One region of the Bacillus sp. FSL K6-6540 genome, then DNA from elsewhere that is predicted to be linked to it. Evidence: riboswitches for the same ligand, from Rfam matches in the RefSeq annotation. Region 1 holds a riboswitch; the other holds the start of a gene.
What was found. A riboswitch is a leader RNA that binds a small molecule or an ion and turns the genes downstream of it on or off. The one in region 1 is predicted to bind thiamine pyrophosphate.

Region 1 (5,372 bases):
CGTTTGCGAGCCGGGCTGGAAATGGCAAAAACGCGAAAGGCCCATGCAGAACTACGATTTGTTCTATGTATGGAGCGGCGAAGGCACGGTCGAGCTAAATGACGAGCCCTTTACCGTGGGAAAGGGAAGCTGCTTCCTGTTCCGACCCGGAGATCATACGAGCGCGACGCACAATCCGCAGAAGCCGCTCGTATTGACATATATCCATTTTGACGTGACCGACCCGGTCGAAGAGATTCCGGCATCTTATCGCAAGCTGACGGAAACGATGGATTTCGAATATTTGCTTGCACGCTATGTGCGTTTGTATCTGGACAAGCCCTATGGTTCACTGGAAGAGGGCCAGCTCATTCTGAAGCAGCTGATGATTCATCTGCTGCGCTCGGATCTGGATGCGCCGGTGGTCAAAAAAGCAAGCAATCAGCTGTCCGAGGCGATCCATGAAATCGCGAATTACGTCCGCCAGCACCCGGGGGTTCCCCATCGGGTCGAGGATTTGGCGGCCAGAGCGGGGTTGTCTCCCCGCTACTTCTCGATCAAGTTCAAGGAGCTGATCGGCACGCCGGTGCAATCCTATATCATTCAGATGCGGATCGAGCGGGCGCAGCATCTGCTGCTGCATCAAGGGATGAACGTAACGGAAGTGGCCGACGCGCTGGGTTATCGGGATATTTTCTTCTTCAGCCGACAATTTAAGCAGTATACGGGCAAGAGCCCATCCGAAATTCGGTGATTCCCCGCCCTTCCATAACTTACCTGCTTGGTGGAAGGGGCCTATGGGTTTCATAGCAAGCGATTTAGGGTAAAAACGACGTACAGTTTCATTTTAAGATATCAGAAAGTATAAATTCGAAGCATGAGCCTTCCTGATATCGCAAGAAAAACTTCCGCTAAATGCGGTCTGTCTTCTATGCGAGTACGTCGATAGACGTTTTTCTTATGAAGGGGGGAGAGGGGAATGAGCCCAAGAAGACGGGTGCGTGGACGTTTCTTCAGTCGTGGCGGCTGCGGTATTTTCAGAAATCGCTTGCGTCGCATGAAGACAACGAATCCGAATCATCAGGACGTTTGGTTTTAAAGGACCTTGGCCTACATACGGGTGACGTTGAATCCCGTTATCATATACGCATTTCGCTGGAAACACGCAAAAGGGAGCTGACAAGCTCCCTTTTTTTCGATATGTTTTGGAGTCCCCGCAAAGTATTTGGAATAAGCATCGAAGCATAGGCTCCGCTTTGTGGGGCTATTTAGTGGGTGCCTATACGGACAGGGAGTTTGTCTGATTACGTTGTAAAGGGATGCAGCTGCGATAGACTCTGTTGACATTGCAAACATTTGTTATATTGGGAATATACATAAAACGCTTAAGAGCAGAGCTCGAAAAAGTAAGAGATTAGGCATTTTGGATAAAGGAAGGATGTTGGCATGTGAGAGGAATAACGGCATCGGCGGTGATCCGGTGGTAACGGCGGGAGCAGGGAAGGTTGCGCTGGTCACGGGCGCGTCGAGCGGGTTCGGACTGCTGATCAGTCTGGAGCTGGCAAAAGCAGGTTATGACGTGGCCGCGGGTCTTCGCAGACCTGAGGCGGCGGCAGAGCTGTTGGCTCAGGCTGAACAAGCAGATGTTACCGGGCGTATTCACATCTTCCGACTGGATATATGTGCCGAGGAGCAGGTCAAGGCTGCTGCTTCGGCGCTGGAGCAGAAGTTCGGCCGCTTGGACGTGCTGGTGAACAACGCCGGCGAGGCGGTGGGCGGCATGGTGGAGGAAGTGCCGCTGGGGGGCTGGCGAAAGCAGATGGAGACGAATTTCTTCGGGACCGTATCGGTGACGCAGCATATGCTCCCGCTGCTGCGCAAGACCGGACGGTCCAAAATCATTCTCATGAGCAGCATTAGCGGCAGGGTCGGCTTTCCGGGTTATGGTCCCTATGCGGCGTCCAAATTTGCGTTGGAGGGGTTCGGCGAGAGCCTGTCCATGGAGTTGATGCCCTTTGGCATCGATGTCGTGCTGGTCCAGCCCGGTGCCTACGGCACGCCGATCTGGAATAAGAGTTTTGGGGAGCTGGCGGTCAAGGAAGGATCACCCTACAGCGGTCTGCTGAAGGGCGTGCTGGACTATTCCGAGCGGACGGCCAGGGAAAGCGGAGATCCGCAGGAGGTAGCCCGTCTTGTGGCAAGCATATCGTCCATGACCAAACCGAGGTTCCGCTATACGCTGCCCCGAGGCACGCGGCTGACCGCGCGGATCAAGGGACTGCTGCCGGATCGGCTGTTTCAGCGGATCATTTACCGGCTGCTGAGCAGGCGGTAATCCTTCATCCGTCGAATGTTTCATGGACTTAGCTTAAAGCGCATGCTTGGAAGCTGAAAGGAATTACCCTTTTCGGGCTGTGGAAGGGTGCAGCAAACCGAGCAGTTCTCCCATCTTCACCTTGGAGCCCGGTTCCAAGTCACCGCGGGGTGTAAACGTGCCGTTCTCCGTCAAGAGCACGACGGTAGAGCCGAATTCAAAGTACGCAAGTTCGTCGCCAATGTCGTATTTCTTCACGCTCTCGTCGGCATAACGGATGCTGCTTACGTTCATGGCTCCGACCTTCACGACCGCAACTTCGCCGAATTCATGGGCAATATAGGTAATGAGGCGCTCGTTGCGGCTGAGCACGTTCCGGATATGGGTCATCGCAAAATCGTTCACGGGGTATACCCGGCCCTTCAAATGCTCGCTTTCCGCTTGAATGCCGGTTACCGGGGAATGTATGCGATGATAGTCGGTGGGGCTTAAATACAATACGAATGCATAACCGTTGATATAATTCTCCATTCTCGGTGACTTGGCGAGCAGCTCGCTCAGGGTATAATCCTGTCCCTTGACGCTGAGGATGGTGCCGGCGTTGACGGCGCACATCGCCGAAATCGTGGCATCGACGGGGCTTACCATGGCATCGGCGGTGTCGTCTATGGCGCGGAGGCCTATTTTTAACCGGCGGGAAAAGAATTCGTTCAGCGAACGGTATTCGTGGATCTCCTTCTCCGCTTCATGCGCCGGGATTTGGTAGATTCGTATAAATGCAGGTATTAGATGACGGCTCAGCCGGCTGTGGGAACAATGCCCCATGATGCGGGACAGCCACTTGCGGGAGGACAGCTCGGTCATCAGACGCAGCAATTGTTTAGCCATGTCATTCTCCTTTGTGCATAGGTGTCGGCAATAAAACGTTGGTGGAAAAGCCAATCACTCTGATATTGACATAGAATGAGCCGGAAATCAATAAATAGCCATTTTTGAAAAAAGGTTCTTGCTAATTGGGGAACGAATGTGTATTTTAAGATTAACATGAAACCGAATAGGGAATACGGGGGCTTGAGTGAATCAGGCTGAGATTGCAGCTGCTATCCGCTGTTGACCGTTAATCTGAACTGGGTAATGCCAGCGTAGAGAATATCCGACCCTGCCTACATAGGGCCTATTTTTCCGTCTGCGCGTTTTTCCAGACGGTTTTTTGTTGTGTTTATACAAAAATAGCGGTGGAGAGGGGAATGTGTTGTTATGGGAACGTCAGTGCAAGAGAAATTGGGGGTACAGCCTAGAAAAGGGCTGCGTTTAAGCGATATTTTGGTGACGGTGCTGGTATCGCTGGTGCTTGGCGTCATTTATCACTTCTGGGGATCGGTTTACAATCTGCTGAAACCGCTGTTCTTCGAAGCGGATGAACTGTTATACGGCATGTGGTTCGCAGCGGCCACGCTCGCTTACCTGCTGATCCGCAAGCCGGGAGTGGCCATCATCGCGGAGGTGGCGGCGGCCCACGTGGAAGTGCTGTTCGGGAGCGGCTGGGGACTGACGCTGCTGCTGTACGGTCTCATTCAAGGGCTGGGCGCGGAATTGGTATTCGCGGCGTTCCGTTACCGGAGCACCTCGGCGTGGACGGTGGCGATTGCCGGGGCCGGCGCGGCGGTCGGCTCGATGGTGATGGACTTCTATTACAGTTATACCGATGATCTGCAGACCTGGATGTTCCTCGCCAAGTATGGCATGCGGATTCTCAGCGGCGCCGTCATTGCCGGCTTGCTCATGCTGCTGCTGGCCAAAGCGTTGGACCGTACGGGCGTCACATCCCTGCTGCGCCCTGCGTCCAAGAAGGATTATGAAGCACTGGATGATCCGCGCCATGTCTAAAACCGCCGCCCGCTTGGTTTCGTCTTCAACCGCCGAGGTGGTTACGGAGCAGGCCGTGCATGTGGAGGGATTGCGCCTGAAGTATCCGGGCGAGGAGCGTTTGATGTTTAAGGACTTGTCCTTCTCGGCTGCCCGCGGGGAAAAGGTGCTGCTGCTCGGTCCGAGCGGCTGCGGCAAATCCACGCTGCTTCAGGTGCTTAGCGGGATGATTCCCCGCGCCACGGAGGTGCCGATGAAATGCGAAGCCCAGCTGGTGCCTCGCTCTTGGGGGTATGTATTTCAAGATCCGGATACCCAGTTCTGCATGCCGTACGTGGATGAAGAGCTGGCCTTCGTGCTGGAGAACCTCAGCGTTCCCCGCGACGAGATGAAGGAGCGAATGCAAGCCGTCCTGCATGAGGTTGGGCTTGACCTTCAGGAGCTGCATATGCCGATCGGTCATCTGTCGCAGGGGATGAAGCAGAGGCTTGCGCTGGCTTCGGCCCTTCTGCTGGAGCCGGAGGTGCTGTTCCTCGATGAGCCGTCCGCCCTGCTCGACCCGGAAGGCAGGGAGCAAATCTGGTCAGCGGTGAAGGCCGTATCGGAAGGGCGTACGCTGATTATCGTGGAGCACCGGATTGAAGAAATGGCCCAATACGTGGACCGCGTGGTGCTGTTCACCCCGGATGGCGCCATTCTGGGCGATGGTCCGCCGGCAGCGATATTCGCCGAGTATGCGCGCGAGCTTCAGGCGTATGGCATCTGGTATCCCGGCGTATGGGAGGATTATGCGGAGTCTCGGGCAGGACGGAAGCTGTTTGCTCCGGTAGACGCGCCAGGCGATGAGCTGGGAAGTCTCATACCTGAGGCAGACTCATCGTATGCCCACCTTGGGGAGCCTGTCATTCGGTTAGATGATTTCCGGGGACTGCGATGGGAGAAACCGGTCGTCTCTCTTCCTTCGGCTGAGGTATACCCCGGAGATTTCATTGCGGTGATCGGGCCGAACGGCGCAGGCAAAAGCTCGCTGCTGCTCAGTTTGATGGGGCTCCTGCGTGCCGAAGGGACCTATGTGCTCTGCGGGGAGGAGGTCATCCAGGGCAAGCGCAGGAAAGTGCGGAAGAAGAGAGAGCGGCAGCTTCGCCCAATCGGATTCGTGTTTCAGAATCCGGAGCTTCAGTTTCTGACGGAACGTATCGGCGATGAGGTGATG
Region 2 (5,372 bases), 1.2 Mb from region 1:
GGGCCAGCGCATCGATGGATTCCGAAACCTTGGCCGTCGCCTCAATGTTTCGCTGCATTCCTGCAGACTGCTTGGCCACGGAATCCCTTCCTTGTTCAACCAGTCCCAGCGTTTCGATCGAGCGGGTATTCATTTCCTGGGTCGAATGCGTATAATTGCTGACCTTCTCTTCGATCTCACGGATGGAATGCGTCATTTCGGATACGTCTTCCGAAATTTCGTTGGCGCCGACGGCCAGCTCGTTGGAGGAAAGGGAGACTTGATTCATCACTTGAATAAGCTCCTGGTTTTTGATCGAGATGCTTGAGCTTGACGTCATCACCTGACGGGTGATATCCGAGGTTTCCTGCAATATTTTGCGAAGCTTGTCCACCATGCTGTTGAAGGTTCTGCTCAGATCGTTCATGCCTCCAACCTCCTCCACCTGGAAGGTGAAGTCGCCTTTGGCGATTTTGGCGGAAACGCTGGAGATTTCCGCGAAGGAGTTCGTAAGCGTTTTCTCAATGAGGCGAGAAAGAGGAAAAGTAAGCCCGGTTAGTACCACGACGATGACCACGCCAATGATTGCTTTACCCATCAGAATAAACGCAAGCAGCATGGGTACCGCAAACAAAGCGGCAATAAGATAACAGGCTGCGGTGATTTTTTGAGACATAGGGAGTCTGTTGAACCATGCCATAAGAATGAGTCCTCCTCAACAACATAGGATATATTTACCATGATTATAGCATCGACGGGCTAAACTAGATATAACGAATTGACAAAAAGTGTTGAATTAGGTCGAAAGAACTGAGTGTGATGGGAGTGAGGGGAAGCATAGCCATATGCAGATCCCCTCTTGATGCATAGAGATGAAGCCGGATTATTTCACGGCACGAAATAAGGCGGAAGCGAGATAATCCGTATTATCCAGAATCATGCGGTCATGCTTGAACAGCGTTTCCCAGAGCGCAGCATCGAACAGGAGTCCTTTATCGCGCTGCTCAAACGCATCCAGATGACGGGTTTGCTCTTCCTTTAATTGCTCGTTGAAGTGGTTGTACTCCAAAAATTCAGCCTGCTTAAAACCGCAAGACAAAAGGGCCCCCGCCCATTCTTCCCTCATCATCAGATTAGGAATGCCGAAGAATTCGAGCAGCTCCTTAAGCTTCGGCTCCGGCATCGGCTTATCCAGAAGCAGTTCCCTGTCCAGCAGGACGCCTCCGCGATCCAGAACGCGGTAATATTCGGGCAGCGATTTCGAGGTATCCGTAAATACGGTGACGGATTCGGCCATGATCAGATCAAACCGGTTGTCCTCGAAAGGCAATGCGCATACATCCGCCTGCAGGAACTCCACGTCCATACCCATGGCTTCGGCTCTTGCGCGGGCTTTTTTGATCATATTTTCGTTCAGGTCAATGGCGGTCACTTGATAACCCATCTCCGAAAGATGGCAGGCGGTTCTGCCGGTTCCGCACCCTACCTCCAAAATGCGGCTGCCCGGTTGAATGGGATAATTCTTCAGCATTCTGAGGGTCGCCTCGAATCCTCCCGGGTGGGCACTGCCCATGCCTAATCTGGAGAGCATGTGAATGTAATTCATCTCATCTATCCCTTCTTCCTTATCGTCAATGCGGGTAATCGTTTATTTACCATATGATTCAGGTACGTTTGGGGTTTTTGTTGAATTTAATATTTTGAGCCCTTTTTTGTGGCGGATGAGAGAATTACTGGAGGAAACGGCCATGAGTCTGGAACCGATGGAGGCAGCGATACGCGTCATGCAACGAAATTATCCCCACTGCTTGCTTGCCGTACTTGGCGGCAGCGCGAGCAGTGGTGAATATAATGAACATTCCGATCTGGACATCATCATCATTGAACGGGACGGATATGACTTCAGCAGGAAGACGATCGAGGCGCATGGCTGGATCGCGGAAATATTCATATTGTCCTTATCCTCCTATCGCGAATATTTCGACGAGGGAGTGCTGGCGGCGAATCCGTCTTTGCAGCGGATGGTCGCCGAAGGTACGGTGCTGCGTTCGTTGCCTGAGGGAGAAGAGGTGCGGGCGGATGCCCGGAATGATTTGAATTACGGCCCCATGCCCTTGTCGTCGAGCGATATTGCCGAATACCGCTACATCCTGACCGAGTTTTTGCTGGACTTGACAAGTCCCCGCAGGGAAGGCGAAAAATGGTTTACTGTACACAAAATAGCGTCGACTCTATGCGAATTCGTGCTGAGGGCAAACCGGGAGTGGACAGGTGAAGGAAAGATGCTGTTCCGTTTGTTCAACCGCTATAGCCCAGCCTTGGGGGATCGACTGGAGGCAGCGCTTCTGGCGATTTATCGGGAGGACGATCCTGCGGACCTTATTACATTGACGGAGGAAGCGCTCAGCCCGTACGGAGGCAGGCTGCTGGTCGGTTATGAGGAATAAATAAGCCCTGCATAAAAAAAGAGGGGGGACATTAGCCGTGACGCTCGCCCGCCATAAGCAATAAGATAATAACGTGATTAACTCACGTCATTCTTTTAAATCCAGGAGGGATCTTCATGAGCGGAGCATACGGCGGCGCATGGGGCAATTCAGTAGGAACTATATTGGTTCTCTTTATCCTGCTCGTAATCATCTTGAGTGCTTGGGTTTAAACACCTTCAAAATTCTTGCCTGCAATTGATAAAGGCCCGGCGCGTGCCGGGCCTTTATCTGTTGGAAAGGACCTTAAGCTTTGGCTTTGGGGGATGGGCTGTGGGCCGAAACCACCGCGGTCATGACCAGATGGCTGCTGTCGGATTGAATCGCATGTTGGAACGCGTCTTCGAGTGATCCGAACACCCGGGACAACGCCCCGTCCAATCGGCTGGCGTAATGAACGCTTCCACCGAATGTGCCCGCTGCCTTCGCACGATCCACTTCTGCGTAAATGACATCCATGTAATTGGCGCTACCCATCGGGTAAAGCGCGAATTGGCAGGCCGTTTCGATATCGGCGTGTTCCCCGATATCGTGGTTTAAGCGGGTCGAATCCTCATTCATATACGCATCGGCATCCGTATCGCCTGGGCAGCCGATAGAATAAGTACCGTTAAACACAGTGTGCACGCCGCTAGCCGCGGCATGAGCGAATACTGCTCTCGTCACATCAAACACATGCTCCGCACGTCCGCGAATACAAGTGCTTACATCATCTGTTTGGATCCAGACCTTTTCCGAATCCACGGAACGAAGCGCTTCCGTGATCACTTCCACGAACCGATCCGTCATGGGAAATACCGAGAACCGGCAACCCACGATCCGGCTGGTTCCGCATACAAGCTCATTCATAAATTTTTTTCCTCCCCATTGTATAAGTCCACGCAAAAAAACCGCACCCCATGAAGAAGTGCAGTTATGCCTACGCAAAGAAATAAACATAAATGCTACACTTCCCCACGCTAGTATGATCTAGATCGGGTGATAAGGGTTAACGGCGGTCCGCCGTCTCTCAGCACATGGCACCCCTAGTACAGCCAAACATCAAATATGCAGTTGGTATCAAGCCGGCTCCAAGAACTTCTGAAGATCAGAAGGCGAAAGGCCTGCTTCCTGTGTTATTGTATCGCTTTGCCGGCAGGTTTTCAATGGCAGGGCACCATAAAAAAGCCGCCTATTCCAATCCTCAGGGCTTGGGTAGGCGGCTTAGGCCAGCTATGGCTTACTTGTATACCTTCACGCGATCTTCAAGCGGCGCAAATTCTTTTTCGCCCGGATCTGCAACCGGTTTGCCGAAAGGCATTTGAGCGATCAGCTTCCAGTTTTCCGGAATGTTCCATTCGGACTTCACTTTCTCGTCGATCAACGGGTTGTAATGCTGGAGGGATGCGCCCAGGCCTTCTGCCTCGAGGGACGTCCATACCACGAATTGCAGCATGCCGTTGGATTGGTTCGACCAAACCGGGAAATTGTCGGCATACAGCGCGAACTTTTGCTGCAGGTCGGCAACTACGTTATTGTCCTCGAAGAAGAGAACAGTGCCGTATCCAGCGCGGAATGCGCCCATTTTTTCAGCTGTGGATTTGAAAGCCTCTTCGTCTCCGACAACCTCTTTCAGGATGCCTTCGGTCAGGTTCCACAGTTTGTCATGCTGTTCGCCAAGCAGTACAACGACGCGTGCGCTTTGGGAGTTGAAAGAAGACGGAGTATATTTAACGGCTTCGTTAACAATCTCCTGGATGCGTTCGTCGGAAATGACCGGGTCTTTGCTGATGGCATAATGGGAACGGCGATGCTTAAGTGCTGCTGAAAAATCTTTAGACATTGAAAAAAACCTCCTGATGTAATCATGTTTGCATAAGCCTGATAACAAAGATGTCCTTTAATTCAAGCAAATATGCATGTTGAGTTGAATTGCTGTCGTTGAATTATCATTCCACATTAACTTACGTTTAGTTAGAAATAATAATTATGTTAGCATATTAATATAACTTAGAGGGATTGTCAACGCTTCGAAGGAAAGTTAATTTATATTTTTTATACCCGGTTACTGAGAATTAAATCAGCTTCTACATACGTATGTATTTCGGGAACCGCGAATCCAAGCGGCTCAGCCTCGGTGATATAAAGTTTATCTCTGCGAAACTCCATATTATGAACAAATCATGAACAAATGATACTTGGATGAACCAATTAAATGATTTTCATTCTCAATTATACTTGTCGACTGAGAATGAGAATGATATAATCCATATCAGAACGCAATTGATAATCAATCTCAATGAGAATGGTTGGGGAATTGCTGACTGCCGGAGTTTCGACAGACATACGCATAGAAGGAAGAGCCATGAAGATTAGATACTTATTCGCAGCCGTTGTGGTACTCTCCATAATCTCGTTATTTATTGGAGTTAAAGATATCTCGCCACTGGAACTGTTCTCGATGACAGAACAACAACAGCATATTATGCTTGTAAGCCGGATTCCACGGCTTGTCAGCCTCATCTTGGCGGGTGTCAGCATGAGTATCTGTGGATTGATCATGCAGCAGCTCAGCCGCAACAAGTTCGTATCGCCGACGACGGCGGGCACCATGGACTCCGCCAGATTGGGGATCTTGGTTGCCATGCTCGTCTTTACGACAAGCGGCCCGCTTATCAAAATGCTCGTGGCATTCGTATTCGCGCTGGCAGGAACCTTTATCTTCATGAAGATACTGGATCGGATCAAGTTCAAGGACGCGATCTTCATCCCGCTGGTAGGGCTTATGTTCGGTAATATCGTCAGCTCGGTCGCGACCTTCTTTGCCTACAAATATGATCTTATACAGAATATGTCGGCTTGGCTGCAGGGCGATTTCTCCATGATCATGAAGGGCCAATATGAAATGCTGTATCTCAGTATCCCGCT

Region 2: another riboswitch for thiamine pyrophosphate. It lies ahead of MHH82_RS21760 (YkoF family thiamine/hydroxymethylpyrimidine-binding protein); the one in region 1 lies ahead of MHH82_RS27600 (ECF transporter S component).

What each region holds. Positions count from the first base shown of each region.
Region 1 is NZ_JBBOXH010000001.1:6,151,515-6,156,886, reverse strand. It holds gene MHH82_RS27615 (helix-turn-helix domain-containing protein) at 1-733, shown strand, start outside; gene MHH82_RS27610 (SDR family oxidoreductase) at 1,418-2,314, shown strand; gene asd (archaetidylserine decarboxylase) at 2,378-3,181, opposite strand; TPP riboswitch at 3,347-3,459, shown strand; gene MHH82_RS27600 (ECF transporter S component) at 3,551-4,180, shown strand; gene MHH82_RS27595 (ABC transporter ATP-binding protein) at 4,173-5,372, shown strand, end outside.
Region 2 is NZ_JBBOXH010000001.1:4,922,607-4,927,978, reverse strand. It holds gene MHH82_RS41680 (methyl-accepting chemotaxis protein) at 1-58, opposite strand, end outside; gene MHH82_RS21775 (class I SAM-dependent methyltransferase) at 863-1,585, opposite strand; gene MHH82_RS21770 (nucleotidyltransferase domain-containing protein) at 1,728-2,426, shown strand; gene MHH82_RS21765 (hypothetical protein) at 2,543-2,638, shown strand; gene MHH82_RS21760 (YkoF family thiamine/hydroxymethylpyrimidine-binding protein) at 2,712-3,314, opposite strand; TPP riboswitch at 3,400-3,502, opposite strand; gene MHH82_RS21755 (nitroreductase family protein) at 3,685-4,287, opposite strand; gene MHH82_RS21750 (ABC transporter permease) at 4,810-5,372, shown strand, end outside.